DNA from 2 places in the Mesorhizobium sp. WSM4820 genome. Region 2 is predicted to be linked to the other one. Evidence: riboswitches for the same ligand, from Rfam matches in the RefSeq annotation. Region 2 holds a riboswitch; the other holds the start of a gene.
What was found. A riboswitch is a leader RNA that binds a small molecule or an ion and turns the genes downstream of it on or off. The one in region 2 is predicted to bind S-adenosylmethionine.
Positions count from the first base shown of each region.

Region 1: another riboswitch for S-adenosylmethionine. It lies ahead of AC0L2R_RS16155 (O-succinylhomoserine sulfhydrylase); the one in region 2 lies ahead of metX (homoserine O-acetyltransferase MetX).

Region 1 covers NZ_JBVVQN010000009.1:44,249-59,611, forward strand. Annotated here, with positions in the region: gene AC0L2R_RS16115 (L,D-transpeptidase family protein) at 1-369, opposite strand, end outside; gene AC0L2R_RS16120 (LysR family transcriptional regulator) at 510-1,499, opposite strand; gene chvE (multiple monosaccharide ABC transporter substrate-binding protein) at 1,816-2,880, shown strand; gene mmsA (multiple monosaccharide ABC transporter ATP-binding protein) at 2,980-4,512, shown strand; gene mmsB (multiple monosaccharide ABC transporter permease) at 4,509-5,801, shown strand; gene araD1 (AraD1 family protein) at 6,090-7,082, shown strand; gene AC0L2R_RS16145 (ABC transporter substrate-binding protein) at 7,260-8,033, opposite strand; gene AC0L2R_RS16150 (2'-deoxycytidine 5'-triphosphate deaminase) at 8,127-9,221, opposite strand; SAM riboswitch at 9,347-9,424, shown strand; gene AC0L2R_RS16155 (O-succinylhomoserine sulfhydrylase) at 9,497-10,687, shown strand; gene AC0L2R_RS16160 (ceramide glucosyltransferase) at 10,734-11,888, opposite strand; gene apaG (Co2+/Mg2+ efflux protein ApaG) at 12,146-12,538, shown strand; gene AC0L2R_RS16170 (Hsp33 family molecular chaperone) at 12,735-13,745, opposite strand; gene argF (ornithine carbamoyltransferase) at 13,908-14,819, opposite strand; gene AC0L2R_RS16180 (acetylornithine transaminase) at 14,836-15,363, opposite strand, start outside.
Region 2 covers NZ_JBVVQN010000017.1:77,864-93,226, forward strand. Annotated here, with positions in the region: gene AC0L2R_RS24875 (spermidine synthase) at 1-249, opposite strand, end outside; gene AC0L2R_RS24880 (queuosine precursor transporter) at 312-992, opposite strand; gene rpmB (50S ribosomal protein L28) at 1,130-1,426, opposite strand; gene AC0L2R_RS24890 (DUF3108 domain-containing protein) at 1,681-2,469, shown strand; gene yddG (aromatic amino acid exporter YddG) at 2,498-3,385, shown strand; partial or broken gene AC0L2R_RS24900 (lysoplasmalogenase family protein) at 3,385-4,051, shown strand; gene AC0L2R_RS24905 (cupin domain-containing protein) at 4,056-4,466, opposite strand; gene gloB (hydroxyacylglutathione hydrolase) at 4,507-5,274, opposite strand; gene AC0L2R_RS24915 (hypothetical protein) at 5,326-5,574, opposite strand; gene AC0L2R_RS24920 (class I SAM-dependent methyltransferase) at 5,594-6,370, shown strand; gene AC0L2R_RS24925 (ABC transporter ATP-binding protein/permease) at 6,486-8,312, shown strand; gene AC0L2R_RS24930 (DUF1194 domain-containing protein) at 8,390-9,277, shown strand; gene metW (methionine biosynthesis protein MetW) at 9,349-9,963, opposite strand; gene metX (homoserine O-acetyltransferase MetX) at 10,136-11,305, opposite strand; SAM riboswitch at 11,426-11,503, opposite strand; gene hisC (histidinol-phosphate transaminase) at 11,676-12,785, shown strand; gene AC0L2R_RS24950 (prephenate/arogenate dehydrogenase family protein) at 12,792-13,727, shown strand; gene AC0L2R_RS24955 (PfkB family carbohydrate kinase) at 13,821-14,744, opposite strand; gene AC0L2R_RS24960 (DUF2125 domain-containing protein) at 14,798-15,363, opposite strand, start outside.

The sequences.
Region 1 (15,363 bases), on a different contig from region 2:
CCTGGTGAAGGGTCCGCGCAAATCCTTGCGCGTCACCTCATAGGTGACCAGCACCGGGTCGGCGGAGGTCGCCGTGAGCTTGCTCCAGGTCTCCGCAGTGAGCTTGCCATCGGATCGGAGTCCGTTCGCCTGCTGAAAGGCGCCGAGTGCCTTGGCAAAGTTCTCTGAAAGGCGACCGTCGATCAGCCCCGGCGAGAAGCGGGCGCGATCCAAAAGAATCTGCGCCTTGAGCACCGTCGGATCGACCTCCTTCGGTTCGCCAGCGGTGAATTGGGCCTGATTGACGGTCGCCAGGTCCAGCCTGGCCGAACGCGCCCCGCCGCATGCGACGGCAAGCAACGCGGCGAAGACGAGGAGAAGCCTGATCATCGATAGCCTCCCTGGATCCTGCACAGGACCCCGCTTCTATGACGCGGCACGGCCCTGTGTGGTTCCTTCGCTCGAGCGATATTCTGATTGAAGCGACATGGCCGAAGAGTGGATTGGCAGGATTGCTTGATTTAACGCCGTCAGCCCACTTCTCGCAAAATGAAGTCGTGCAGCATCTTGGCCGCCGGCGAAAGCACGCGATTTTTTACGGTGATCAGACTGTATGGCCTGACCTCGATGTCGAATTCGGTCTGGACGACGTCGATGGCGCCGGCCAGCCCCTCGGGGTTCTGGATGAACTTCGCCACCTGGATCGACACCGGCGCGATGGCGTCCGACTGCGCGACCATGACCAGGGTGAGCAGCAGCGAGCTGGTGTTGAGGATGCGGTCCGGCAGCGCGATGTTGCGGTTCAGGAAATTGCTCTCCATCGCCTGGCGCAGCGGCGAGCCGCCCGACTGGAAAACCCAGTCATAGGCGGCGGTCTCCTCCAGCCGCACCGCCTTGCCCTTGGCCAGCGGGTGGCCGCGGCGCACGATGAGGCAGGCTTTCTCGACGCCGATGACGCGGGCCTCGAACAGCCGCGGATTGAGGTCCTCGGGGATGCGCGCGATGATGAAATCGTGACGTGTGGCGATCAGTTCGCGCGCCAGCACATTGGAGGTCTCGACCTGCATGGTGATCTCGATACGCGGATAGATGCGCCGGATCTCGCGGATCGCCGGCACGGCGAGCTCGATTGCAGGGGCCGTCACCGCGCCCAGGAACACCGAGCCGCCCTTGCCCGCCTTGAGCTCGGATATCTCGCGGTCGACCTCGCGCATCTCGAGCAGGATCGAACGTGCGCGCCTCGCCAACGCCTTGCCATAGGGCGTCAGCGTGATGCCGCGCGGCAGCCTCTCGCACAGCTTGACGTCGAGCACCGCCTCCATCTCGGCGATCATGCGCGAGGCGGCGGGCTGGGAGATGTTCATGACCTGGGCTGCCGCGCTGACCCGGCCATGGTCGTCGAGGGCTGCGATCATGCGCATGTGGCGCAGACTGAGGCCGCTGCGCAGCAAGGTCTCACTCCTGCCGGGATTTTCCCCATAACCCTCTGAAAGTCCGCCAGAATCCCGTAGCGCCGCCATGATGTCGGTTTGCTCCTCGCTGGTGGCCGGCCGGCAATCCCGGCCCGATCTTTTGGCCATTTTCAGTATACCAGTTTGGGTATAGCAACTACCAAAGATCGCATTTGACAGTTATGGCAAAGCGCCACACCTTTGCGCGTTCTGAAACCTGACCGTCGCCAGCGAGAAAAATCGCATCGACCGGAACCAGAGTCTCAGGACCGATTGGGAGGATACCGGAGATCGATTTGGCGGCAGCGGCGCGTTTTGGCGCTCCTGCACGATCGCGCGGCCCACGAAACCCAGGGTGCGCGTCCATCAACCAGGGAGAGTTAATGTGAAGATCATCAAGACACTGGCCGCCGTCGCGGCCCTTAGCATCGCGGCCATGACGGTCCCGGCGCAGGCAGGCGAAGGCCTCATCGGCGTGCTGATGCCGACCAAGACCTCGCAGCGCTGGATCAACGACGGCGACGCCGTCAAGTCCCAGCTCGAGGCTCTGGGCTACACTGTCGACCTGCAATATGCGCAGGACGATATCCCCAATCAGCTCAGCCAGCTCGAAAACGAAATCACCAAGGGCCCAAAGGCGCTGATCATCGCTTCGATCGACGGCACCACCTTGTCGGACGCGCTGCAAAAGGCGGCTGACGCCGGCGTCGTCGTCGTCGCCTATGACCGGCTGATCAAGAAAACCCCGAATGTCGACTACTACACCACGTTCGACAATTTCGGCGTCGGCGTCATCCAGGCGAAATCGCTGCTCAAGGGCCTCGGCTATCCCGAGAACAAGGGTCCGTTCAACGTCGAACTGTTCGGCGGCTCGCCCGACGACAACAACGCCTTCTTCTTCTACGACGGCGCCATGTCCGTTCTGCAGCCGCTGATCGACGACAAGACCCTCGTCGTGAAGTCCGGCCAGATGGGCATGGACAAGGTCGGCACGCTCCGCTGGCTGGCAGCCACCGCCCAGGCCCGCATGGACAATCTGCTCTCCGCCCACTATTCGGATGGCAGCCGCGTCGATGGCGTGCTCTCGCCATATGACGGCCTGTCGCGCGGCATCATCGCCTCGCTGCGCGCCGTTGGTTACGGCACGGCCGATCAGCCATGGCCAATCGTCACCGGCCAGGATGCCGAAACCGCTTCGGTCAAGGCGATCATCGCCGGCGAGCAGTACTCGACCGTGTTCAAGGACACCCGCGAGCTCGCCAAGGCGACGGTCGAGCTCGTCGACAAGGTGCTCTCGGGCGGCAAGCCGGAAGGCCTCGACACCAAGACCTACAACAACGACGTCAAGGTCGTCCCCTCGATCCTGCTGACGCCGCATGATGTCGACAAGTCGAACTACCAGGCCCTGGTGGTCGATTCCGGCTACATCAAGGCCGAAGAGCTGAAGTAACCGCAGACGTAAAACCCGGGGTCCTGCGCAACGCAGGGCCCCGCTTCGTCAGTGAACGACCCCGGTATGTTTCCGGACCTCGCAGGAGTGGTATTGCCGATGGCCCAGACGATTTTGGAGATGCGTGACATCACCAAGACGTTTCCCGGCGTCAAGGCGCTTTCGAATGTCAACCTCAGCGTCGAAGAAGGCGAAATCCACGCCGTGGTCGGCGAGAACGGCGCCGGCAAGTCGACACTGATGAAGGTGCTGTCGGGCGTGTATCCAGCCGGCACCTATGACGGCGAAATCGTCTATCGCGGCGATGAGTGCCATTTCAAAGGCATCCACGACAGCGAGCGCCGCGGCATCGTCATCATCCACCAGGAACTCGCGCTGGTGCCGATGCTGTCGATCGCCGAAAACATTTTCCTCGGCAACGAACACGCCAGCTACGGCATCATCGACTGGAACGCCAACGAGACGCGCACCAGCGCTCTGCTCAAGAAGGTGGGCCTCAAGGAAGACCCCAAGACGCTGATTACCAATATCGGCGTCGGCAAGCAGCAACTGGTCGAGATCGCCAAGGCGCTCAGCAAGGAAGTGCAGTTGCTGATCCTCGACGAGCCGACGGCGAGCCTGTCCGAAAAAGACAGCCAGGCGCTGCTCGACCTGCTGCTCGAATTCAAGCGCCAGGGCATCACCTCGATCCTGATCTCGCACAAGCTCAACGAAATCAACCGGGTCGCCGACAAGGTCACGATCATCCGCGACGGGCGGACGATCGAGACGCTGGCCAAGAAGGACATCTCGGAAGACCGCATCATCACCTCGATGGTCGGCCGCTCTCTGGACGACCGCTATCCGTCGCGCGAGCCTGACATCGGTGAGGTCGTGCTCCAGGTGAAGAACTGGTCGGTCTATCATCCGATCCATGCCGAGCGGCAAGTGATCAAGGGTATCGATATCGACGTCCGCAAGGGCGAGGTGGTGGGTGTCGCCGGGCTGATGGGCGCCGGACGCACCGAATTCGCGATGAGCCTGTTCGGCCGCTCCTATGGCCGCCGCATCACCGGCGAGGTGCTGCTCAAGGGCAAGCCCATCGATGTCTCCTCTGTCAGCAAGGCAGTCGAACACGGCATTGCTTACGTCACCGAAGACCGCAAGACCTACGGTCTCAACCTGATCGATCATATCAAGCACAACATCACGCTGGCCAATCTTCCCGGCGTGTCGCGCCATAGCGTGATCGACGACATGCGCGAGCTCGCCGTCGCCAACGACTACAAGGCCAAGACCAACATCCGCTCGTCCAGCGTTTATCAGATGACCGGCAATCTATCGGGCGGCAATCAACAGAAGGTGGTGCTGTCGAAGTGGCTGTTCGCCAATCCGGAGGTGCTGATCCTCGACGAGCCGACGCGCGGCATCGACGTCGGCGCCAAGTATGAAATCTACACGATCATCGCGCGTCTCGCCTCGGAGGGTAAGGCGATCATCGTCATCTCGTCCGAGATGCCCGAACTGCTCGGCATCACCGACCGTATCTATGTCATGAACGAAGGACGCATCGTCGGCGAAATGGCGGCGAGCGATGCCAGCCAGGAAAAGATCATGCGCGCCATCGTTCGCGGAGAAGGAAAAGCATCATGAGCACCGAAAGCGGTCCCGTCCCGAAAAGCGGCGTCGCCGAAGATGTGCAGCAAGGGCCGCGCATTGCTGTCTCTGCGCTGGTCACCAACCTGCGCGAATACGGCCTGATCCTGGCGCTTATCGCCATCATGGTGTTCTTCCAGTACACGACGTCCGGAACGCTGTTCAAGCCGGTGAATTTGAGCAACCTGGTGCAGCAGAACAGCTTCATCATCGTGATGGCGCTGGGCATGCTGCTGGTGATCGTCTCCGGCCATATCGATCTCAGCGTCGGCTCCGTCGCCGGTTTCGTCGGCGCGCTGGCGGCGATGATGATGGTCATCTGGCCTCTCGGCCCTTTCAGCAATCCGCTGGTGGTGTCGATCATCTGCCTGATTGTCGGTGGTTTGATCGGCGCGGCACAGGGCTACTGGATTGCCTATCACCGAATACCGAGCTTCATCGTCACGCTGGCGGGGATGCTGATCTTCCGCGGCATCTGCCAGGCGCTGCTGGGTGGGGGGTCCTCCGTGGGGCCGCTTCCGGTCGGCTTCAAGGCGCTCAGTTCCGGCTTCATTCCCGACGTGATCGGCTCATTGACGCTGATACCGCCGGTCGTGAACGCCGCCGGCAAGACAATCGTCGGCAGCGGCCTGACGCTGCACATGACGACGATCGTGCTCGGCATCGTCGCCGTGGTCGCCTATGCTTATTTCGGGCTCAGGGCACGGCGCAGCCGCGAGCGGCACGGCTACCAAGCCGAGCCCTTCTCGCTGTTCGTCGTCAAGACCCTGGTGACCAGCGCCCTGGCGCTGTTTCTGGTCTACCAATTCGCCACCTACAGGGGCCTGCCAATCGTTCTCGTGGTGATGGGCGTGCTGATTGCGCTGTTCGTCTTCGTCACCAAACGCATGACGGTCGGCCGCCGTATCTACGCAATGGGCGGCAATGCCAAGGCGGCGCAGCTATCGGGTATCAAGACCGAGCGGCTGACCCTGATGGTGTTCATCAATATGGGCGTGCTCTCGGCGCTCGGCGGGCTGATTATTGCGGCGCGCCTGGGCCAGGCGGTGCCGGCGGCCGGCCTCGGCAGCGAGCTCGACGTCATCGCCGCCGTGTTCATCGGCGGCGCTTCGGCGATGGGCGGCGTCGGTCAGGTTGTTGGCGCGGTGGTCGGCGGTTTCATCATGGGCGTCATGAACAACGGCATGTCGATCATGGGCGTCAATGTCGATTGGCAGCAGGTGGTCAAAGGCCTGGTGCTGCTCGGCGCAGTCGTCTTCGACGTCTACAACAAGAACAAGGCTTGAGGGCGAGGGAACTCATGCATGTCGCCAAACGTGTGCACAGCGTGTTGGGACAACAGCATGCATGAAAACAAGGATTAAAGCGGGCCCGTTTTCAAACGCGGTGCGCTTTTAGGAGGCACGGGTCACATCGCGGCGCTGCCGGGCGGCGCAAGGAAGTCCCCCAGGGGACCGGGCCCGCGAGCAATCCGGACGAAGAATTTCACCCGTGGCGCGGACACCGTCCGAGCTGCGCCAGGAAAAGCTTGCCAGACCGGCAGGCCGGCCAAGGCAATTGAGAGAGGGTACGTCATGCTGATTTCCCAGATCCTCGACGAGGCGGAGACCATCCGCGTCGTCGCCCGCAACGGCGGCAAGACCAGAATCATCAACGGCGCCCGCAGCGTCTATTCGCTGGCAATGGAGGCCGCGCGCACCGGCACCGGGCTCGTCGCCCTCATCGAGCGCAAGGGTTTTGGTGAAGCGGTCGACCTCGATGCCGCCTACAAGAAGGGGCGGCTGCTGTCGCCGATCAACCATCCCGACCCGGCGCATCTCCACCTCACCGGCACCGGGCTGACACATCTCGGCTCCGCCGCGACCCGCGATTCCATGCACAAGAAGCTCAGCAGCGACGGCGAGGAGCAGCTCACCGATTCCATGAAGATGTTCCGCATGGGGCTGGAGGGCGGCAAGCCGGCCAAGGGCCAGACCGGCGTGCAGCCGGAATGGTTCTACAAGGGCAACGGCACCATGGCAGTGGCGCCCGGGGCGGCACTTCTGTCGCCCGCCTTCGCCGAGGATGCCGGCGAAGAGCCGGAAGTCGCCGGCATCTATATCATCGGCGACGACGGCGTCCCGTTCCGCGTCGGCTTCACGCTGTCAAACGAGTTTTCCGATCACGTCACCGAGCGCGTGAACTATCTTTTCCTCGCGCATTCCAAGCTGCGCAACGCTTCGTTCGGGCCGGAAATCCTGATCGGCGAGCTGCCGTCCGACGTCAGGGGTTCATCGCGCATCCTCCGCGACGGCCAGCTGCTGTGGGAAAAACCGTTCCTGTCGGGCGAGGCGAACATGTCGCACACCATCGCCAACCTCGAACATCACCACTTCAAATATTCGGCCTTCCGCCAGCCGGGCGACGTGCATGTGCACATGTTCGGCACCGCAACACTGTCCTTCGCCGACGGCGTCAGGACCGCGGCCGGCGATGTATTCGAAATCGAGGCCAAGGATTTCGGCCTGCCGCTGCGCAACCCGCTTGAAATCGAGCAGCCGATGAAGGTGGCGGTGAAGGCGCTTTGACGGCGTGATCTCCCCCCTTGAGGGGGAGATGTCGCCGAAGGCGACAGAGGGGGTCGTCTAGCGTAGAGCGCCAGCCCCCTGCGTCTGCGACAAAGAGAGCCGAGCCCGGCCGGACCGCCCCCCTCTGCCCTGCCGGGCATCTCCCCCTCAAGGGGGGAGATTGGCAGCTTCGACCTCTCAATAAATATCGAAGTCGAAATATTTGGCCTGAATCTTCTTGTAGGTGCCGTCGGCGACGATCGCGTCGATCGCGGCGTTGAGCTTTTCGCGCAGCGCATTGTCTTCCTGGTGCACGGCGATACCGGCTTCGGTCTCCGTGCCCTTGACGTCGCCGACCATCTTGCAGCAGTCGTCGCTCGACTTCTTCATCCAGTCCATCAGCACGAATTTGTCTGAAAGGACGGCATCGAGACGGCCGTTCATCAGGTCGGCGACCGCCTCCTCCTGGGTTGGATAGAGCTTCGCCTCGGCGCCGGCCTTGCCATAGACATCCTGGGCATAGTCGGCCTGGGTGGTCGAAGCCTGGGCGCCGACTGTCTTGCCGGCGAGTGCCGCCGGTTCGGTCGAGGCAATATCGCTGTCCTTCAAGGCCACCAGCGAAAGCGGCGTCGTATAGTATTTGTTGGTGAAGGAGACCTGCTTCTTGCGCTCCTCGGTAATGCTCATGGACGCGATGATGGCGTCGAATTTTTTGGCCTGGAGCGCCGGGATCATGCCGTCCCAGTCCTGCGTGACAAGTTCGCATTCGACCTTCATCTGAGCGCAAAGCGCATTGGTGATGTCGATGTCGAAGCCGACGAGCTTGCCATCCGCGGTGATGGTGTTGAACGGCGGATAGGCGCCTTCAGTGGCGATCTTCAACTTTTCCTGTGCTTGCGCCGACAGCGACCCGACTGACATCGCCAGCATGACGGCTGTTGCTGCCGATGCGATCCATCTTGAAATCTGCATTTTTTGTTCCCCTTGTTCCAACCGTGTTGACGGCTAAGACAGCCAAGCACGACCCGTAAGGTCAGGCAAGCATGGTCTGATCATAGCGGGCGATCAGCGCGCGGCGCGAAAATGCTTCGACAGTTTCAGGCCCTGTGCCTGATAGTTCGAGCCGAGATCCGTGCCGTAGAGCGCCTGCGGCCGCTTCAGCATGTGCTCGTAGACCAGCCGTCCGACGATCTGGCCGTGATCGAGGATGAACGGCACTTCGTGGCTGCGCACTTCGAGCACGGCCCGGCTGCCGGTGCCGCCCGAGGCCGAATGGCCGAAACCCGGATCGAAGAAACCGGCATAGTGGACGCGGAATTCGCCGACCAGCGGATCGAAGGGCGTCATCTCGGCGGCATAGAGCGGCGGCACATGCACCGCTTCCTGGCTGACCAGGATATAAAATTCGTCCGGATCGAGCACCAGTTCGCCGGCACCGCTCTTGTAGAGCGGCTCCCAGAAATCGACGACATCCTGCGCGGCGCGCTTATCGACATCGACCAGGCCGGTGTGGTGCTTGCCGCGGTAGCCGACCAGTCCGTCCTTGTCGCCGTCGAGGTCGATCGACAGTGCGATGCCGCCGCCGGAAATGTTCGGCGGCTCGGTGGCGACGAGCGTCTCGGCACGGTGCAATTCGTGCAGCTCGCTTTCCGACAAAAGCGCATTGCCGGTGCGGAACCGGATCTGCGACAGCCGCGAGCCGGCGCGGACGACGATCGGAAAGGTGCGCGGGCTGACTTCGAGATAGAGCGGGCCGTTGTAGCCGGCAGCGATCTTGTCGAACTCGTGGCCGCGATCGGTCATCACGCGGGTGAAGATGTCGAGCCGCCCGGTCGAGCTTTTTGGGTTGGCCGAGGCGGAAATGTTTGCCGGAAGCGCCAGGCTCTCGAGCAGCGGCACGATATAGACGCAGCCCGTCTCCAGCACCGCACCATCGGCGAGATTGATTTCGTGCAGCTTCAGGCGGTCGAGTTTTTCAGCAACCCTGTGGTTGGGGCCGGGCAGGAAGGAGGCGCGCACCCGCCAGGCCTTGTCGCCAAGCCTGAGGTCCAGGCTGGCCGGCTGGACCTGGTCGGCGTCGAGCGCGCGCGGTGACTTCAGCGCGCCCGACTGGTACAGCGCGGAAATATCCTGATCCGGAAGAATGCCTGTCTGCCGCAAAGTCTGGCTCCGCTCGAAGGCCGGGCGTGGTCTCGTCTTGTCGCAGGTTCTTGCCGTGGAACCCGCTGGTACAAACCTCTTAATCATGCCGGCAATTGACGCAAGCGCGGTGCAGGTCTAAAGGATCGTTATCCCGTGGTGATTTGGCCGGTCGGCTTGCAGCCACGTTAAACAAGTCGCTAAAGGACCGTCGGGCCGAAAGGCTGTACGACCGGTTGCGACTTTCGCGGCCGGTTTTTTTTGTGTTTGGACCATTTTTTGTTTGGAACAAGGTGATGACGAGCAAAACGCGCAACTGGAAGCCTCAGACCGCCCTCGTGCATGCAGGAACGCTGCGTTCCGGCTTCGGCGAAACCTCCGAGGCGATGTATCTCACGCAAGGCTATGTCTACGATACGGCGCAGGCGGCAGAAGCCCGCTTCAAGGGCGAGGAACCGGGCTTCATCTATTCGCGCTATGCCAATCCGACGGTCGACATGTTCGAGAAGCGCATGTGTGCGCTGGAAGGTGCCGAAGATGCCCGCGCCACCGCATCCGGCATGGCGGCGGTGACGGCGGCGTTGCTGTGCAGTGCCCGGGCGGGCGACCATATCGTGGCGGCGCGCGCGCTGTTCGGCTCCTGCCGCTGGGTGGTCGAGACGCTGGCGCCGAAATACGGCATCGAGGCGACGCTGGTCGACGGCACCGAAATCGCCAATTGGAAAAAGGCGGTCAGGCCCAACACCAAGTTGTTCTTCCTTGAAAGCCCGACCAATCCAACGCTGGAGGTCGTCGACATCGCAGCCGTAGCCTCGCTTGCCGATTCGATCGGCGCGCGGCTGATCGTCGACAACGTCTTTGCCACGCCCTTGCAGCAGAAGCCGTTGCAACTCGGCGCCCATATCGTCGTCTATTCGGCGACCAAGCACATCGACGGCCAGGGACGCTGCCTCGGCGGCATCATCCTGTCGGACAAGAAGTGGATCGACGAGAATTTGCACGACTACTTCCGCCACACCGGTCCCAGCCTCTCGCCCTTCAATGCCTGGACGCTGCTGAAGGGGCTGGAGACGCTGCCACTACGCGTTCGCCAGCAGACAGAAAGTGCCGGCCGGATCGCTGACTTCCTCGCCGAGCGATCGGAAATTGTCCGCGTCATCTATCCCGGCCGCGCCGATCACCCGCAGGCGGCGATCGTCAAGAAGCAGATGTCGGGCGGCTCGACGCTGATCTGCCTCGACGTCAAGGGGGGCAAGCAGGCGGCCTTCGCCTTCCAGAACGCGCTCGATGTCGTGCTGATCTCCAACAATCTCGGTGACGCCAAGAGCCTGATCACCCATCCGGCGACGACGACACACAAGAATCTGAGCGACGAGGCGCGGGCCGAACTTGGCATCGGGCCAGGCACGCTCAGGCTATCCGTCGGACTGGAGGACACTGACGACCTGCTCGAAGACATCGAGCAGGCCTTGAAAGCCGCCAGGTAGGGATACGCGCCGAACTGCTGCGCTCTAATCTGCAAAGCAGGCGCGGTCAGGCGCCCGACGGCGTCTCTTCCAATTCCGCAACGGCGCTGGTTTGGATGGTCATCGTGTTGCCGCGCCAGTCGACGGCACCGCTGAGCCAGCCGCGCACCCAGATGGCGGGAAGCATCACGTCCCGCGCAACCATCGCCGGGATCATGCGCAGCGACAGGTGCCAGCCCTTGGCCGAGGCGAGAGCGCATTCCGGCAGATAGGCGACTATCAGCACGGCGATGGCGGTAGCCGGCAGGCTGAAACCGGCGCCTGCTGCCGCAACCAGCGCAAGCACCAGCGGCGGCGCCGCTCCGATCAGGATCTCGGGCGCGAAGAACAGTGGGAATGTGACGCGACGGAGGCGTGCCCAGCGGGCCTGGCGCGACCAGATTTCGCCAAATGTGCGCAAGCCGAGCGGCTGTTCGAAGGGCGCGGCAACGAGATTGACGCGCAGTCCGAGCCCGTTGACCAGCTTGGTCGCAGCGGCATCCTCGGCAATCTCGGCGGCAAGCGCACGGATGCCGCCATTGGCGTCGAGCAATGGCTTGTTCCACAGCATGCTCTTGCCCTGGGCGAAACCGAGGCCGAGCGCCTCGCCGGTATATTGCCAGCGGGCCTGCAGCGTGTTGAGGAAAGCGCATTCGACCTCCGCCCAGAACCCGTCCGGCCGCGAGCCGATCGGCGTCGAGCAGACGAGGCCGGTGTCCTGCCGCCATGCCGTCATCAGATGCTGGACATAGTCCCTCGGCATCAGGACGTTGGAATCGGCAAGGATGACCCAGTGGTGGCGCGCGGCCTCCCAAGCCTTCACGCAATTGTTGAGTTTCGGATTGCCGCTGATGCGGTCGTCGCCGACCAGCAGCCGGGCCGGCACGGCCGGAAAGCGGGCGATCGCATCGGTGATCGGCCCGACCACCGGGTCGTCGGTATGGGCGACGCAGAAGATGAGCTCATAGTGCGGCCAGTCGAGAGAGAAGGCGCGCTCGAGCGTCTCCTCGGTAAACGGCTCGACGCCGCGCGACGGCACGACGATCGACACCGGCGGCGCCTTGGCGGCTGGCGGCGTGATCCTGCCAGGCCGCTTCAGCTTCAACGAAGCGAGCAGGATGCTGGCGAGATTGACAACAAGCAGAACTATGGAAAGCAAGGCGGCTGTGACTGTCAATTCCATCAAAATCTGGTCGCTCCAGAAAAAATCGGCCGCATGAAGCCGTTTTCAACAGTTCGACAGAATGCTGAGTCGCCCGGCCCTGCACACCATCCCCGGCCCTGCACACCATCATTGTCACGTGTCACTTAAATGACATTGTTGTTCGGCACCTGCGCTTAACAAATTCGGGCAACGATGGCAGACACCGAGGGGACGCACCCCGTTGACCGAACTGCGGAGAGCGTCGAATGTTCCGTCTGCATAGTGTGGAGTGATTTATGTACAGCGCCGTCACGCGCGACATCGAAGTGCAGGTCAGGCCGTTCTATCTGGAAGATCGCTCCGACCCTTCGGAGAACCGCTATGTCTGGGGCTACCAGGTGACCATCGACAACCAGTCGGATGAATTCGTGCAGCTTCTGTCGCGCTACTGGCAGATCACCGACGGCACCGGCCGGGTCGAGGAGGTGCGCGGCGCCGGCGTTGTCGGCGACCAGCCTGAACTCAATCCCGGCGATAGTTATCAGTATACGTCTGGCTGCCCACTCTCGACGCCATCCGGCATCATGGTCGGCCACTACACGATGCGCAACAAGCGGGGCGAAACGTTCGACGTCGCCATCCCCGCCTTTTCGCTCGACCTGCCGGGCACGCGGCGGACGGTGAACTGAGGGAGATAGATGGCCGGAAGGTCGTGCTGCCCCTCATCCGCCTGCCGGCACCTTCTCCCCGTTTAGTGAACGGGGAGAAGGGAACCATCTATCAACTGGACAACCTGTCGCAACGCTGGCGCCCCCTCTCCCCGTTCTTCACGGGGAGAGGGTAAGGGTGAACGGCAGCGCCAAGGCTTCGTTGGTGATTTCAATTCTATTGAGCCGCAGCAAATTCCGCCGGGTCGAAGTCGTATTGCTTCGAGCAGAATTCGCAGGCGACGTGAATGCCGCCATCCTCGGTGCTGTCCCTGATCTCGTCGGCGGAGAAGCCTTCGAGAATGCCGCGGATCTTCTCCCTGGAGCATGAGCACTGGTCGGCTACCGGCACGCCGCCGAAGACGCGCACGCCGTGCTCGTGGAACAGCCGGTAAAGCAACCGCTCGGCGCCGATCGTCGGGTCGATCAGTTCCGTCGGCTCGATGGTGCCAAGCAACGCGAGCAGTTCCTGCCAAGAATTGTCGGCCGGATCATGGATCTCCTCGCGCGGATCGCCGTCGCCACCCGGAAGGTCGGGCACGCGCATGCGTTCAGGCGATTGCGGCAGGAACTGCGCCAGGATGCCACCGGCGCGCCATTGCTCGCGGGCACCGCCGATGCCGGGCGTCAACAGCTTGGCCACCGAAAGCCTGAGATCGGTCGGGATCTGCTCCGACTGCCGGAAATAGGTGCGCGCGGCCTCCTCGAGCGTCTCGCCGTCGAGCTGGACGATGCCCTGATAGCGCTGCGTGTGGGCGCCCTGGTCGATAGTCAGCGCCAGCACACCGCTGCCGAGCAGCGTCCGCTGCGAGGTCTCGCCGGCAGAAATCAGTGCCTCCAGCCGGTCGGCGTCGAAGCGGGCATAGGCGCGCAGCGCATGCGGCGTGGAAAAATCCGCCACCAGCATGTCGACCGGCCCGTCGGTGCGGGTCTGCAGGATGAACTTGCCTTCGAACTTGAGCGAGGTGCCGAGCAGCACCGTCAGCACGCAGGCTTCCGCCAGCAGGCGGGCGACCGGCTCGGGATAGTCATGACGGCTGAGGATCGCGTCGAGCATCGGCCCGAGCTGGACGGTGCGGCCGCGCACGTCGAGCGGGCCGACCTCGAAGGGCACGACATGATCGTCGCCGGCGTAGCCGAATTCGCCGAGTTTGGGTTGATGTTCAGCCAATTGACGGGTTTCCAACATGACAAAGCTCCGGGGCGCGGCGATGCCGCCCTCCGGGGCGCATGCGTCGAAACGCGCTCGATTTGCGTGATGCGCCTGAGATAGGCATCACGCACTGCCGGATCAAGGCGGCCGGGATCAAGGCGGTCCGGATCAAGGCGGCCGGGATCACAGCGGCCCGGATCAAGCGCCGAGGCACCAGGCCAAAACCGCCTTCTGGGCGTGGAGCCGGTTCTCGGCCTCGTCGAACACCACCGAATGCGGGCCGTCGATGACTTCGTCGGTGACCTCCTCGCCGCGATGCGCCGGCAGGCAGTGCATGAACAACGCGTCGGGCTTTGCCTTCGCCATCAGTGCCGCATTGACCTGATAGGGTGAGAAGACATTGTGGCCGCGAGCACGGTGCTCCTGGCCCATCGACACCCAGCAATCGGTAACGACACAGTCGGCCTCGTTGACGGCCTCCTCGGGCGAGCGGGTGAAGTTCAACTTGCCGCCATGCGCCCTCGACCAGTCGACATGCTTCTGCGCCGGCTCGCTGCCTTCCGGCACGGCGACGTTGAGGTTGAAGCGGAACCGCGCCGAGGCCTCCAGCAGTGAATGCAGCACGTTGTTGCCGTCGCCGGTCCAGGCGATGGTCTTGCCGGCGACCGGGCCGCGATGCTCCTCGAAGGTCATGATGTCGGCCATCAGCTGGCAGGGATGGGTATCGTCGGTCAACCCGTTGATGACGGGGACGGTGGCGTTCTCGGTCAGCTCCAGCAGCCGGTCATGCGACGTGGTGCGGATCATGATCGCATCGACATAGCGCGACAGCACCTTGGCCGTGTCGGCGATGGTTTCGGAGCGGCCGAGCTGCATCTCGGCGCCGGTCAGCATGATGGTCTCGCCGCCGAGCTGGCGCATGCCGACGTCGAAGGACACGCGCGTGCGCGTCGACGGCTTGTCGAAGATCATCGCCAGCACCTTGCCTTCAAGCGGTTTTGTCCGCTCGCCAGCCTTGAGCCTTGCCTTTCGCACGACGGCATCGTCCAGCATAAGGCGCAGATCGCCCTCGGAAACGGCGGAAAGATCGGTGAAATGGCGAAGGCTCATGTGGGTCTTCCGACTGTTATTTCGCCGCAGCCGCGGCGATGGCGTCCGACAGGCCCCGGGCGCCGGCGCGGATGCGGTCGAGCGCCGCATGGATCTCGGCGTCGGTGACGGTGAGCGGCGGCAGCAGGCGAAGAACGTTGTCGCCGGCCGGAACCGCCAGCAGATGCTGGTCGCGCAACGCCATGTTCACCTTGGTGTTGGGCGCGGCGCATTTCAGGCCGAGCATCAGGCCGCTGCCTCTGATGTCTTCGATGACATCGGGAAATTCGTCGGCGACACCCGCCAGCCCCTGCTTCAGCAGCAACGCCTTGCGCTGCACATCCTCCAGAAAGCCGTCTTCCAGCACGACGTCGAGCACGGCGTTGCCGACCGCCATCGCCAGCGGATTGCCGCCGAAAGTGGTGCCGTGCACGCCGGCGGTCATGCCGACGGCGGCCTCGTCGGTGGCGAGGCAGGCGCCCACCGGGAAGCCGCCGCCGATGCCCTTGGCGACAGCCATGATGTCGGGCGTGACGCCAGCCCATTCATGCGCGAACAGTTTTCC
Region 2 (15,363 bases):
AAGCTCGGCAATCGCGGCGCGCAACGTGAAACCCATGCCCAGCCCGCCGATCAGGATTTTCGGCTGCCTGCGGCCGGCAATCCTTTGGCAGGACAGCCTCGCCAGCGCTTCCTCAGAACCGCTGAGGCGGCTGTTCATCAGCTCGTTCGAGCCGAGCATGATCGAGAATTCGGCGCCGCGTTGTTTCAGGCGCAGCGCGTGGTCGCCGTCAGGCGTTTTCGCGGTATCGAGTTGGACCCATGGGATCATGCTTGAGAACCTGTGAGCATGATCTTTTCCGAAAACCGGTTCCCACTTTTAGGGATCATGCTCTATGCCGCCAGTGCCGGCTGGCTCCAGCGGGCGGCAAGCAGCCGGTAGGGGATCAGCGCCACCACGGCTATGATCAGCTTCACGCCGAGGTCGCCGAGCGCCCATGACACCCAGCGCATGGCCTCGACCGGCAGCACGCCCATCAGCGGCGCGGTTTCGAGCGCAAAGCCATCGTTCGGGCCAGCGAAGGCGAAAGCCGCCGAAAAGGCGATCGTGAAGAACACCGCGGTGTCGAACACCGAGCCGACCAGCGTGCCGACGATCGGCGCCCGCCACCAGCTCTGCCGGCGCAACCGGTTGAACACGGTCACGTCGAGCAGCTGCGCGATCAGGAACGCGGTGCCGGAAGCCGCTGCAATGCGCACCAGCCGGTCGGCAGCCGTTTCGAATTCGATCAGGCCGCAACGGAACAGCAAGGGCGGGATGACGACCGAGCAGATCACTGCCGCCGCGAAGCCGACAAACACGATCCGGCGCGCCACAGCCGGGCCGTAGCGGCGATTGGCAAGGTCGGTGACCAGGAAGGAGAACGGGTAGGTGAAGGCGCCCCAGGTCAGAATGTCGGCCAGCGACAGGCCGCCGATTGCACCCTGCAGCGGGAACTGCACGAGGACGTTCGACGCCACCACGACAAGCGCCATGGCCGCAACGAAGGGCAGGTATCGGGAGAAAAAGCTCATTTTTTTATCCTGGGTAATGGAACCAGCGGGGTGTCATGCCGAGTTCGGACGACACTCCATTGCTGTTTGGCCATCGGATTTCTCCGAAAACCGCTTCGCACTTTTCGGTCCGATGCCGAAGGCGGTTGCCTGAAAAATTAAGCGGCCGGCTGTTCGGCGAGCTTCTTGGCGATCTGCTTCTTCAGCAGCCGCGCGCGCTGCGACAGCTCCTTGGCGTCGGCCTTGGCCAGGAACGCATCAAGGCCGCCGCGATGCTCGACCGAACGCAGCGCGTTGGCCGAAATGCGCAGGCGCACATTCTGGTTCAACGCTTCCGAGATCAGCGTCACATTGACGAGATTGGGCAGGAAGCGACGCTTGCTCTTGTTGTTGGCGTGGCTCACATTGTTGCCGGACATGACTGCCTTGGCAGTGAGTTCGCAGGTGCGGGACATGGTTCTAAACCTTCAGTTCTCGGTCTGGCCAAACATTCGACCCGCGCCGGGTGGCGCGCGGTTTCGGTCAGGCGGCCTTATGGAAAAAGTTGGCGTTCCATAGTTGCATTTCGGCGATGCGTCAAGCTCCGGCTTGCGCCCGGGTATGACGACGTCTTTCACATAAAGGCCGAAATTCAGTCTATAAGCGGTCGCACAAGGAGATGCCAGGCTGGAGTTGCACGCTTCTGCTGAAATCGAGGATCGATCCCGCAATGCTTCGTTCGTCTCATGCTCTCCTTGCCGCGCTCGCCGTGGCGCTGCCGACGGCAATTTCTGCCGCCACGCAACAATCCTTCAAGGGCGAGTATACGGTTTCGGTCCACGGCTTCTCGGTGGCCAAGGCAAGCTTTTCCAGCAGTTACGAAGGCGATACCTATTCGATCGAAGGCAGCGTCTCCAGCGCCGGCCTCGCCACAATATTCGACGACACGCGTGGCACGGTCTCGTCGAAGGGCAAGATTTTGGGCAAGCAATTGCAGCCGCAGGCGTTCCGCGCCGACTACAAATCGGGCGACAAGGCATCGATGATCCATATCCAGTTCGCCAACGGCACTGTTACCGCGACCAAGGTCGTGCCTGCGCCGAAGAAGCGCAATTCCAAGAAATGGATACCGCTGGCCGCCAGCCATCTCGCCTCGGTGCTCGATCCGATGGCCGCCACCGTCATCCATGCCGATAGTCTCGACAAGGTCTGCGGGCGCACGGTGAAGCTCTATGACGGCGAGATGCGCGCCGATCTGACGCTGACCTACGAGTCGAAAGGCTCGACCTCGGTGCGCGGCTATGAGGGCGATACCGTCACTTGCCGGCTGGATTTTGAGCCGGTGGCGGGTTATCGCAAGAACCGCAAATCCCTGGATTACCTGAGAAAGCGCAGCCGCATCATGGTGACGTTTGCACCGGTCGGCCAAACCGGCGTATATGCGCCGATCCACGCCACGGTCGGCACGAAAATCGGCACCCTTACCGTCAGCGCGGAGCGGTTCGAAGCGACAGATTAGGCGCGATCGCGCGCCGCCGGAGACGGACATGGGGCGCGCAACACTGATCGGCTTCTCGGCGGTCGCCATGTGGGCGCTGCTGGCGCTGCTTACGGACGCTTCCGGCAAGGTGCCGCCATTCCTGCTCTCGGCGATCACCTTCACGATCGGCACTGGCGTCGGGCTCGTCGCGCGGCTGTTCATGCCGGCCACCGCCGGGAGCGGGAAGATACCGCCGCAAGTGTGGCTGATCGGCATTGCGGGCCTGTTCGGCTATCACTTCTTCTATTTCACTGCGCTGCGCAACGCACCGGCGGTGGAGGCGAGCCTCATCGCCTATCTGTGGCCGCTGCTGATCGTGCTCGGATCGGCGCTGATGCCGGGCGAGCGCCTGGCCTGGAACCATGTCGTCGGCGCACTGCTCGGCCTTGCCGGCACTTTTCTGATCGTCACCAAGGCCGGCGGGATTGCCTTCGACGCGCGCTATGCCTTCGGCTATGCGATGGCCGGCGTCTGCGCCGTGCTGTGGTCGTCCTATTCGCTGTTGTCGCGCCGCTTTCCGTCGGTGCCGACCAGCATCGTCACCTGGTTCTGTGCGGCCACGGCAGCGCTTTCGCTTGTCTGCCATCTGATGCTGGAAGAAACGGTGCTGCCTGTCGGCGCCGGCCAGTGGCTGGCCGTGCTCGGCCTCGGCCTGATGCCGGTGGGCGCGGCCTTCTACGCCTGGGATATCGGCGTCAAGCGCGGCAACATCCAGGTGCTGGGCGCGGCAAGCTATGCCGCGCCGCTGCTGTCGACGCTGGTGCTGATATCAGCCGGTTTCGCCGAACCGTCCCTGCGCATCCTCGCCGCCTGCGTGCTGATCACCGGCGGCGCAGCGCTTGCGGCGAAATCGCTGTTCTTGCGCAAGAGGGCTGCGAGCGAGGCAGGGGCGTGATGCCGTTTCCCGGCGGCATCGACGCCGACGCCAATGCGACGCTGCTGTTTTCGCTGGCCGCCGCGGTGATCTACGCCTTCACCATCGACATGCCACAGACGCTTGCGCGTTCCGCGGTCAAGACGCTGGCCGTGGCGATGCTTGCTGTGCTGGCATCGCTGCAGGGCGGTCCGTGGCTGCTGATCGCTGCGCTGGCGCTCAGTGCTATCGGCGATGCGTTGCTGTCGCGCGACGGTGAAAAGGCTTTTGTCGGCGGGCTGGCCAGTTTTCTCGTGGCGCATGGGCTTTACATCGCGCTGTTCCTGCGCTCCGGCGAGGGGGTCGGGCTGCTCTCGGCCGAGCCGTGGCGCGCGGCGATTGCCGTGGCAATGGCCGTGTTGGCGCTCGCCATGCTTTTTGCGCTCTGGCGCCGTGTCGGCCCCGCCCCGCCTTCCCATCAGCGTCTATATCGCGACAATTTTTGCCATGGGCATTTCGGCGCTGACCCTGAGCAATTTCTGGGTCGTCGGCGGCGCCGTGCTGTTCATGGCGTCCGACGGGCTGCTCGCCTCGGAAAAGTTCCTGCTGAGCGCCATCTCGCCGCACCGCGACTGGACGCGCCGCGCGGTCTGGGTGCTGTATTATGCCGCCCAGCTGGCGATCACGATGGGTTTCCTGCTGGGCTAGGACTTCAGCCCGGTTCGGCCAGCTCGAAGGCGGCGAAATCGAAGCCCGGCGCCACGGTGCAGCCGGCCAGCGTCCACTCGCCCAGGCTACGCGCCGACTGCCACCAGCCTGCCGGCACAACGATCTGCGGCCGCTCGCCCGCCGCCAATGCCGTGCCGAGCACCTGCTCGATCACCGGCCCGTTTTCCCGATGCATCGACAGTGCCAGCGGGGCGCCGGCATAGAAATGCCAGACCTCGGCGGCGTCCTTGACGCGGTGCCAGGCCGACACTTGCTCCTGCTCCAAAAGGAAATAGATCGCGGTCGAATGGCCGCGAGCGCCTTCCGCGCCATCGCGAAAGGTCTCGGCATACCAGCCGCCTTCCGGATGCGGTTTCAGGCCGAGCGCCGCGATGATTTCGGCGGAACTCGTCATTTTCCTCAGACCTTCATGGATGCCAGACCATCAACGGTGCTCAGAAATTATCCTTGCGCTTGCGTATTTCGGCGAACACTTCGGCGTCGGAGGCGTTCTCCATGCCGAGATGCTTGCGGATTGCCGGATCGTGCCAGCGCAGGAACGGATTGGTCGACAGCTCCTCACCGATCGTGGTCGGCAGCGTCGGCTTGCCGTCGGCGCGCAGCGCTTCGATTTTTGCGGCGCGCTCCTTCAGTGCCGAATTGGTCGGGTCGACGGTCAGCGCGAAGCGGGCGTTGGAAAGCGTGTATTCATGGCCGCAATAGACGACCGTCTCGGCCGGAAGCGCCGCGAGCTTCTTCAACGAATCGTACATCACCGGCGGCTTGCATTCGAACAGCCGGCCGCAGCCGAGCGCGAACAGCGTGTCGGCGGTGAACGCCACTTTCGACGCCGGCAGATGATAGGAGACATGGCCCGCCGTGTGGCCGGGCGTGGCGATCACGTCGATCCTCTCCTCGCCGAGGTGGATGACCGAACCCTGCTCGACGGTTTCGTCGATGCCGGGAATCTTGGCCTGTTCCGCCTCCGGTCCGACGATGCGCAGCTTGTAGCGTTGCTTCAACGCCAGATTGGCCTCGACATGGTCGACATGGTGGTGCGTGGTCAGGATCATCGTCGGCGTCCAGCCGGTGCGCTCGATCGCAGCCAGGATCGGCGCCTCCTCGGGCGCGTCGATGATCGCGGTCTGGCTGCTTTTCGGGTCATGCACCAGCACACCGAAATTGTCGCTGCGGCACATGAATTGTTCGATTTCAACCGGCATCGCATCTCTCCACTGGAGCGGTTCATCGTTTCACGGAAGCGCCGAACCGCTCTATCTCTTTGTTTTGCGCAATTCCGGACGGAAAACCGTTTCACACTTTTCCTGGAATTGCTCTAGAGCGCCGCGCGTCCAGTTGGACGCACAAAGGACGCTTCTGACACTTTTTACCTGCTGCATCGTGTCTTCCGAAATCGAAACCGATTTCTGGCCGAGGCAGCAGTCGCCGCAGACATAGGGCGCTTGCCCGCGGATGTCATCGTCTTTGTAGAACTTGGCGCCTTTGTTGAACTTGGACAGCATCGAAGATAGCGTGCCGCGCATGCATTCCGATATCGTCGACCTTCGCTCGTTTTATTCGACCACGCTCGGGCGATTGGCCGAACGCTCGATCACCATGGCGTTGTCCTCGATATGGGCTGTCGTGCCCAATGAGCGGCTGGTCGGCCTCGGCTACACCTTGCCGTGGCTGGAGCGGTTCGGCACCGATGCCGAACGTGTCTTTGCCTTCATGCCGGCGACGCAAGGCGCGGTGGTCTGGCCGGCCACCGGGCCGACCGCGACCGCGCTGGTCTTCGATGAGGAATTGCCGCTGGTCGATGCCTCCATCGACCGCATGCTGCTCGTCCATTCACTCGAACATGCCGAGAACCCGCGCGAGACGCTGAACGAAATCTGGCGGGTGCTGTCGCCCGCAGGCCGCGTCGTCATCGTCGTGCCCAACCGGCGCGGTGTCTGGGCCCGTTTCGAGCATACGCCGTTCGGCAGCGGCCGGCCTTTCTCGCGCGGCCAGCTCACCGAATTGCTGCGCGAAGCGAATTTCACGCCCGCGGCCTGGTCCGACGCCCTGTTCTTCCCGCCATCGCGGCGACGCTTCATGATGCGGTTCCACAATGTGCTGGAGCGCGCCGGCCGCAGGTTCTGGCCGATCTTTTCCGGCGTCATCGTCGTCGAGGCGCAGAAGCGGCTCTATCAGGGTGTGCCGGTCGTCCAGCGCGCCTCTCGCCGCGTCTTCGTGCCGGTTTTCTCGCCGCATGGCGCCACAAGGCTCGGCCGGATATCGCCGAGCGGGAAGGCGCCGTCGCCGGGCCGCCGATGACGTTTTCGTGATCGGAATCACGCTTTTTCCCACCTATCTGTCGTGGGCGGGTTTGCTACCCGATTGAGTCGACTTGCTCACCGGTTTCAGCACCGCTTGCGAAGGGTCTTCATCTATGGCTGATCATCCGGATTTCGAGGCCAGCGCCAAGCCGATTGCCGCGTCGGTCGAGGCCAGCAGCCTGCGCGACCAGCTGGCGACAATCAGGCTGGCGCTGGCGACGTCGCCGATCCGCAAACAACTGCTCTGGGCCTGCCTCGGCATCGTCGCCGTCATTATTGCAACCTCGATCGGGCAGGTTCTGCTCAATCGCTGGAACGAGCCCTTTTACGACGCGCTGGCTCGGCGCGACATGCAGGGTTTCCTGCACCAGCTTCTGGTGTTTTCCGCCATCGCCGGCGGGCTTGTGGTGCTCAATGTCGGCCAGACCTGGCTCGACCAGACGATCCGGCTGAAGCTGCGTGAGGCGTTGACCGTCGATCTGATCGGTGAATGGATGCGGCCGGCGCGGGCTTTCCGGCTCGCCAACGCCGGCGCCATCGGCGTCAACCCCGACCAGCGCCTGCAGCAGGATGCCGGGCATCTCTCCGATCTTTCGACAGGTCTCGGCATAGGGCTATTGCAGTCGTTCATTCTGCTTGTTTCGTTCGTCGGCGTCCTTTGGTCGCTGTCTTCCGGCTTCGTCTTCCATGTCGGCGGCTATTCGCTGGCGATTCCGGGCTACATGGTGTGGGCCGCAATCCTCTATGCCGGCACCGCCTCCTGGCTGAGCTGGCTGGTCGGACGGCCGCTGATCCGCTTCAACAGCGACCGCTATACGCGCGAGGCGGAGCTGCGCTCCTCGGTGGTCCGCGTCAACGAGAATGTCGATGCCATCGCGCTTGCGCACGGCGAGGCCGACGCGCGACGGCGGCTTGAGCTCGACCTCGGCACGGTGCTGGGCGCGATGCGGCGCATCTACAGCGCCCAGATCAATCTTTCCTGGGTGACCGACACCTATGGCTGGATCACTGTCGTCGCGCCGATCCTCGTCGCCGCGCCGGTCTATTTCGCCGGTGACATCAGCTTCGGCGGGCTGATGATGGCTGTCGGCGCCTTCAACCAGGTGCATTCCTCGTTGCGCTGGTTCATCAACAATATCGGCGGCATCGCCGATTGGCGCGCCACGCTGATGCGCGTCGCCGATTTCCGCATCGCGCTTGCTGAAACGGATGTGCTCCACCACAGCGAGAGGCGCATCGAGTTCGGCGAAAATCCGGACGGCAGGCTGACATTCGACAAGCTCGAAATTGCGTCGCGGGATGGATGCACCAAGCTCGCCGAGCCCCATGTCGAGATCCGCGCCGGCGAGCGCGTCATGATCACCGGAGATCCGCGCGCCGGCAAGACGCTGTTCTTCCGCGCCATTGCCGGTCTGTGGCCGTGGGGAAGCGGGCGGATCGGCATGCCGGCCGGAGAGGTGCCGGCCTTCGTTCCCCGAAAACCCTATTTCCCGCTCGGCACGCTGCGCGAGGTGCTCGACCACGCCGATGCCGCGGTCAGCGACGCCGAGATCTCGGCGGTGCTTGCCGAGGTCGGTCTCGGGCGGCTGTCATCCTCGCTCGACCGGTCGGCGCGCTGGGAGCGCGAATTGAGCGATGACGAGCAGCGCCTGCTTGCCTTTGCCCGGCTGGTCTTGCGGCAGCCGAAATGGGTGATCATCGACGAGGCTTTGGACACGTTCGACGGCGCGACGCTGCGGCGGGTGTTGTCGATGCTGGAGGCGCGTCTTGCCGACGCCGCGATCCTCAATATCGGCCGTGGCCAGCAGAATATTGAATTCTTCCCGCGCTCATTGGCGATCGTGAAAGATTTCGAGCGACCGGCTCTCAAGCCAGTCCGCGTCAGGGCCGGCGCGATCGAACCGCCCCCGGCCGTCGCCAAAGCCCACCAACAGGCATAGCCGGCCGTAAGCTTTATTTTGCCGTGATCGCGGCGAAAGATTGCCGGCATCGTTCGGAAGCCTGCGGCGTTGGATTCATGCGACACGCTTTGAGTCTCTGCTTCGATGCTTGTCGTTACCCCAAAACCGCTGCGCGCTTTTGGGCGACCTGCGTCAGCCTGCTTGCCTGCCTTGCCCGTGCCCAGGCAGCACCTTTGGCCGCGCCTGCCGACACCATTGCCGTGGACGTCGAACTGGTGCTGGCGGTCGACATCTCGCACTCGATGGACGAAAAGGAATTCGCCCTGCAGCGCGCCGGCTATGTCAAGGCGCTGCGCCACCCCGACTTCATCAATGCGGTGCGTTCGGGCGTGAACGGCCGCATCGCGCTGGCCTATTTCGAATGGGCAGGCACCGTCCGCGACGACGCCGTCATTGCCTGGCAGGTCATCGACGATGCCGAGAGCGCCGAGGTATTCGCCGGCAAGATCGAGGCGCGCCCGTTCAGGAGCTTTCGCGGCACCTCGATTTCCAGTGCGCTCGCCTTCGGCGCCAAGCTTTTAGATGGAGCCGCTTTCGACGCGACGCGCAGCGTCATCGACATCTCAGGCGATGGCCCCAACAATATCGGGATGCCCGTCGCCACGACACGCGACGCCGCGATAGCAAAGGGCATCGTCATCAATGGCCTGCCGATCCTGATCAGCCCGTCGCCCAGCTTCAGCCATCTCGACCAATACTATGCCGAGTGCGTCACAGGCGGGCCAGGCTCCTTCGTGCTGCCGGTCTATGCCGCTTCGGAATTCGTGACCGCCATACGCCGCAAGCTGGTCCTCGAGGTCAGCGGTGTTACCGATCCTAATGCCGGTCCCGGGGCCGATCCCGGGTCCGTCCCGGTCGACGCGGCAGCACCGGTCGACTGTTTGCAAGGCGAGCGCGGTCGGCGGTTTTTCTCCGATCCGTATTTTCCGGAACTTGATCGTTAGACCTCAACGAATGGCGATCAGTCCCAGATGTCTCCGGACTCGGGCCGGCTGGCCGAAGCGACGGGTCGCCGTTATCGCTTCAGCAGGAACACCGCCTGCTGGCCAAAGAAATTCCAGAACCACCATGGCATCGACAGGCCGATTTTCTGGCCATTGGCGTCCAGCGCGGTTGCCTTTTCCACCGTTGCGCCGAGCTCTTCGCAGAGATTGACGAAGTCGCGGATGGTGCAGAAATGGATGTTGGGCGTGTCGTACCAGGAATAGGGCAGGTCCTTGGTCACCGGCATCCGCCCTTCGACGAACAGAGAAAGGCGTACCCGCCAGTGGCCGAAATTGGGGAAGGAGACGATGGCGTGCTTGCCGATCCTGAGCAACTCGTCGAGCACCAGCTTCGGGTTGCGGGTCGCCTGCAAGGTCTGCGACAGGACGACGAAATCAAAACCCTTGTCGGGATAGAATTTGAGGTCCTTGTCGGCGTCGCCCTGGATGACCGACAGGCCGCGTGCCACGCATTCGTTGACGCCGCGCTGCGACAGTTCCATCCCACGGCCGTCGACCTGCTTCGTTGCCTGCAGCAATTCGAGCAGCAGGCCATCACCGGAGCCGACGTCCAGCACCCGCGACTGCGGCGGGATGAGATCGGCGACGACTTCGAGGTCGACGCGCTGGGCGTGGTTGACACTCATGATCGTGCCTCTTGACTGGCGCATGACCTTGATCCGAAAAGTCTGCAACTTTTCGGGGCCATGCGCTGATGCCTGGCGCATGACCTTGATCCGAAAAGCCTGCAAACTTCAGGCGTCATGCGCTGCTGCCTGGCGCAAGATGCCGGTTCGAAAAGGCTGCAATCTTTGGGGGTCATGCGCTTAGCCCCTTGGCGCGGGCCGCCGACGCGATGAAGCCGTTGATGGCGGCGAACAGCTCCGGCTCGTCGAGCAGGAAGGCGTCGTGGCCGCGATCGGTCTCGATCTCGACGAAGGACACCGAGGCGCCGGCCGCGTTCAGCGCGTGAACGACCGAGCGGCTCTCCTCGGTCGGGAACAGCCAGTCGCTGGTGAAGGAGACGAGGCAGAAACGGGTCCTGGTGCCGGCAAAGGCGTCGGCCAGCCGGCCGCCATGATCGGCGGCGAGGTCGAAATAGTCCATCGCCCGGGTCATGTAGAGATAGGAGTTGGCGTCGAAGCGGTCTACGAAGGTCATGCCCTGATGGCGCAGATAGCTCTCGATCTGGAAGTCGGCGTCGAAACCGAAGGTGAGCGCTTCACGGTCCTGCAGGTTGCGGCCAAACTTCCGGTGCAGGGCCGCCTCCGACAGATAGGTGATGTGAGCGGCCATCCGCGCCACAGCCAGTCCCTTTTCCGGGCGCTTGCCCTGCTCGAAATACTTGCCGCCATGCCAGTCGGGATCGGCCATCACCGCTTGCCGGCCGACCTCATGGAAGGCGATGTTCTGCGAGGAATGGCGCGCGCCGGTGGCGATCGGCAGCGCTGAGAAAACGCGCTCCGGATAGCTCGACGCCCATTGCAGCACCTGCATGCCGCCCATCGAGCCGCCGAGCACCGAGAACAGTTTTTCGATGCCGAAATGGTCGACCAGCATCAACTGCGCCCGCACCATGTCGCGGATGGTGATGATCGGCAGGTCGAGCCCGTACGGCTTGCCGGTGGCGGGATTGGTCGAGGCGGGGCCGGTCGAGCCGAGGCAGCCGCCGATGACGTTCGAGCAGATGACGAAGAAGCGGCTGGTGTCGATGATCTTGCCGGGGCCGATCAACACCTCCCACCAGCCCGGCTTGCCGGTCACCGGATTGGTGCTGGCGACATGCTGGTCGCCGGTCAGTGCATGGCAAACGAGGATGGCGTTGGAGCGGGCGTCGTTGAGCGTGCCGTAGGTCTTGTAGGCGATCTGGAACGGCGACAGCAGCGTGCCGGCATCGAGCTTGAGCGGCTTGTCGGCGCCGAACCGCAACACCGGGCTCGACGGCTCGTCGGCCTCGTTGTTGGTTCTTTTCGTGCGCAGCGCGACCATCGCATCCTCTTACATCAACCCATCGTGTTTTCCGAAAGTCGATTGCGATTTTCGGGTCGATGCGACTGTCCGGCCGACTGCGGACAACAAAAAAACCGGCATTGCCTTCGCAAAGCCGGTTACAAGATGCAAACGGCCCTTTAGCGAGTTGTTTAACGTGGCTGCAAGCCGACCGGCCAAATCACCACGGGATTTCGCCTTCTTCTAGGACCGGCGCGCCTCGCCGTCAACGGCCAGTCACGCACCGATCATTGCCGCCTCTCGACATTCCAGGCCACGGCTTGTATTTCCGCGGCGGCTTCCAGTGTGGCGGATCCGAAATTCGCATCGCGTTGGAGCAGCGGAAGCGTTCTCGACGGATTTTTGCAATATGAACCAGGCATCGGATCAGGCACGTCCAACGCCCCGCGCGGGGATCATGGACATCGAAGCCTATGTGCCGGGCAAAAGCACGGCGCCGGCCGGCGTTGCCAAGGTCCATAAATTGTCGTCCAACGAGAATCCGCTCGGCCCCTCGCCGAAGGCGATAGAAGCCGCGCGCGACGTTGCGGCCAAGCTCGACATATATCCCGACGGCACCGCCAGGCGCCTGCGGGAGGCGATCGCCGAGGTGCATGGCCTCAATCCGGCGAACATCGTCTGTTCCAACGGTTCCGACGAGATTCTGGGCCTGCTTGCGCAGACCTATCTCGCACCCGGCGATGAAGCTGTGATCACCGAACACGGCTTCATGGTCTACAAGATCTACATCCAGTCGGCAGGTGCTGTCCCGGTCTCGGTCAAGGAAACCAAGGAGCGCGCCGACGTCGATGCGATCCTCGCTGCGGTGACGCCGCGTACCAGGATCATTTTCCTCGCCAATCCCAACAACCCGACCGGCACCTATTTGCCGTTCCAGGAGGTGCGCCGCCTGCATGCCGGCCTGCCTCGAAACGTGCTTCTGGTGCTTGATGCCGCCTATGCCGAATATGTCCGCCGCAACGACTATGAAGCCGGCGTCGAACTGGTGGCTGGCGCGGAAAACGTGGTCATGACCCGCACCTTCTCCAAGCTCGGCCTCGGCGGCGCGCGGATCGGCTGGATGTATGCACCGTTGCATATCATCGATGCGATCAACCGCGTGCGGGGTCCCTTCAACGTCAACGCGACCGCGATCGAGGCCGGCATTGCCGCGATCCGCGACCGTGCCCATGTCGAGCGCAGCGTGGCGCATAACGAGACCTGGCTGACCTGGGTGAGCCAGGAGTTGACCAGGCTCGGACTGCGGGTGACGCCGAGCGTCGGCAATTTCGTCCTCATCCACTTTCCCGAGGACAAAAAACATTCGGCGGCAGCTGCGGACGATTACCTCTGTGCGCGCGGCTACATATTGCGGCGCGTTTCCGGCTACGGCTTCCCGAATGCGCTGCGCATGAGCATCGGCACCGAAGAGGCCAATCGCGGCGTTGTCGCCGCCCTCGCGACATTTCTGAAAAGCTAGAACACCATGACATCACCGATGTTCGAAAAGATCGCGCTGGTCGGCATCGGCCTGATCGGCTCGTCGCTGGCCCGCGTCATCCATCGCGAAGGCCTTGCCGGTCATGTCGCCATCTCGACGCGCAGCGAAACGACGCTGGCGCGGGCGAAACAACTCGGCCTCGGCTCCTTCTACACGTCGGATGCGAAAGAGGCGGTCGGCGATGCCGACCTGGTCATCGTTTCGGTGCCGGTCGGTTCTTCGGGCGAGGTCGCCGAGGAAATCGCACCGGCGCTGAAGCAGGGCGCGATCCTCACCGATGTCGGCTCGACCAAGGCGTCGGTCATCGCGCAGATGCAGCCGCATGTGCCTGCCGGCGTGCATTTCATTCCCGGCCATCCACTGGCCGGCACTGAAAAATCGGGCCCGGACGCCGGCTTTGCCGAACTGTTCGAAAACCGCTGGTGCATCTTCACGCCGCTACCCGGCACCGACCCCGAAGCGCTGGAAAGGCTCTCGGAATTCTGGCGCCGCTGCGGCTCTAACATCGATACGATGGATCCCCAGCATCACGACATGACATTGGCCATCGTCTCGCACCTGCCGCACATCATCGCCTATAACATCGTCGGCACCGCCGACGATCTGGAGTCGGTGACCAAGTCCGAGGTCATCAAATATTCGGCCTCCGGCTTTCGCGACTTCACGCGCCTTGCCGCTTCCGACCCGACGATGTGGCGGGATGTCTGCCTGCACAACAAGGATGCCATCCTCGAAATGCTGGCGCGGTTCTCGGAGGATTTGGCCTCGCTGCAGCGGGCGATCCGCTGGGGCGACGGCGAAAAGCTGTTCGACCTTTTCACCCGCACCCGCGCGGTGCGCCGCTCGATCATCGAGGCCGGCCAAGACATCGACGTACCGGACTTTGGCCGGCAGGCAGTCGAGCACCCGGCCAAGGGATAGAGCATCGGACGCACAACGTGGGTACCGGTTTTGGCTCGGATGCTCAGGCAAAAGACAGAGCGGCGGCCCGATTCGATTTGAAAGGCCGCGCGCTCAGTCCGGCCAGTGAGCCGCCATCATCGCCAGTGTCTCGGCCCTGTCCGGCGCGCCCAGCCTGCCGCCGAAGCGCAGGCATTTGAGCGCGGCGGCGGCGCTGGCAAAGCGCAATGCCCGTTCGATCGGCATGGCCTCGGCCAGCCCGACGGCAAAGGCGCCGTGAAACACGTCGCCGGCGGCAAGCGTATCCACTGCCTTGATCCTTGGCGCCGCGACGTGGCGCACCGACGCTAACGAGCGGTCGAACCACCAGCTTCCCGCTGCGCCGCCGGTCACCGCTACGAATGCATCGGTGCGTCTGGCCAGCGTCTCAGCGGCCTCCTGCGGGCCTTGCTCCTCACCGCAGAGGATGAACGCCGCCGGCTCCGACGCGACGATGTGCGAGGCGAGCGGAAACAGCCGTTCCAGCACGGCCCGTGGCGCGGTGTCGGCGTCGAGTATGGCTGGACGGCCGATTGCGCGCGCCGCCGTCAGGGCCAGAGCTGCCGCGCCCGGCCAGCGCACGTCGACCAGGACGGCGTCGAATGCGGTGAGATCCTGAATGGGAAGCGCTTCGGGGTCGGCCTGGGCGAGCTTGTCATAGAACGGAACGATAATGCGCTCGCCATGCGTGTCGACCAGGATGGCCGACAGTGCCGACCGCGCCCCGGCGACGCGCCGGACAAAGCTGCAATCGACGCCTTCGGCCTCAATGCCTGCGACCAGCTGATCGCCGACGAGGTCGTCTCCCGCGCTCGCCCACAGCGATACCTCCGCGCCGAGACGGCGTGCGGCGCAGGCCGCGCTCGAAGCCATGCCCGAGGCGATCTGGACGCCGTCGGACGCGATGAACTTGCCCTGACGCGCCGGAAGCGTGTCGACGCGAAGGATCGTATCGAGCGTCAGCGCGCCAACACTCAGGAGCTTCACCGGGCGGTTCATCTATCTTCCTGTTTGGCCATGGTCTTTCCGAACTGGAGGTTCGCAATCATCGCCTAATCGACCGGCTTGATCCTGCCCAGCGGGATAAAACCGAGCGAGGCCTTGCCCTTGACGATCTTCAGGGGCATCGACGGTTCGTTGCCAAGCAGCGCCAGCCCGGCAAAGCCTGTCTTGATCTGGCTCTTCTGCTCGGGAATGGCCTTGCCGAGGATTGCCGCCACGGCCTTCGGGTCGCTGAGCTTGATCATCAGGTCGGCGTCGATCAGACCGTCGGCGCCGACCGACACCGGTCCGGAAACGGTGATGCGCGCGGTCCCCGACGACAGATCGAGCTTGCCGATATTGACCGCCTGGCCGCGCAGGCTCTTTGCTTGCGTCTTGATCAGCGCCATGCCGTTCTTCAGCGTCACGTCGCCGCTGCCGTCGAGCGGCGGCAGCACGCGGCCATCGATCGCCCCTGGATCGATTTCGAGATCGGTAAAGCTCCCGGTATAGTCGATGTCCTGGCCGTTCGGACGCAATTGTCCGGCCGCCGTCCCGGCACTGAACAGCTCGACCGGGTCAGTGCCGTCAGCCGGATCGGTCTGGGCGGACAGGCGCTCGGCCTCCAGTGAAACGC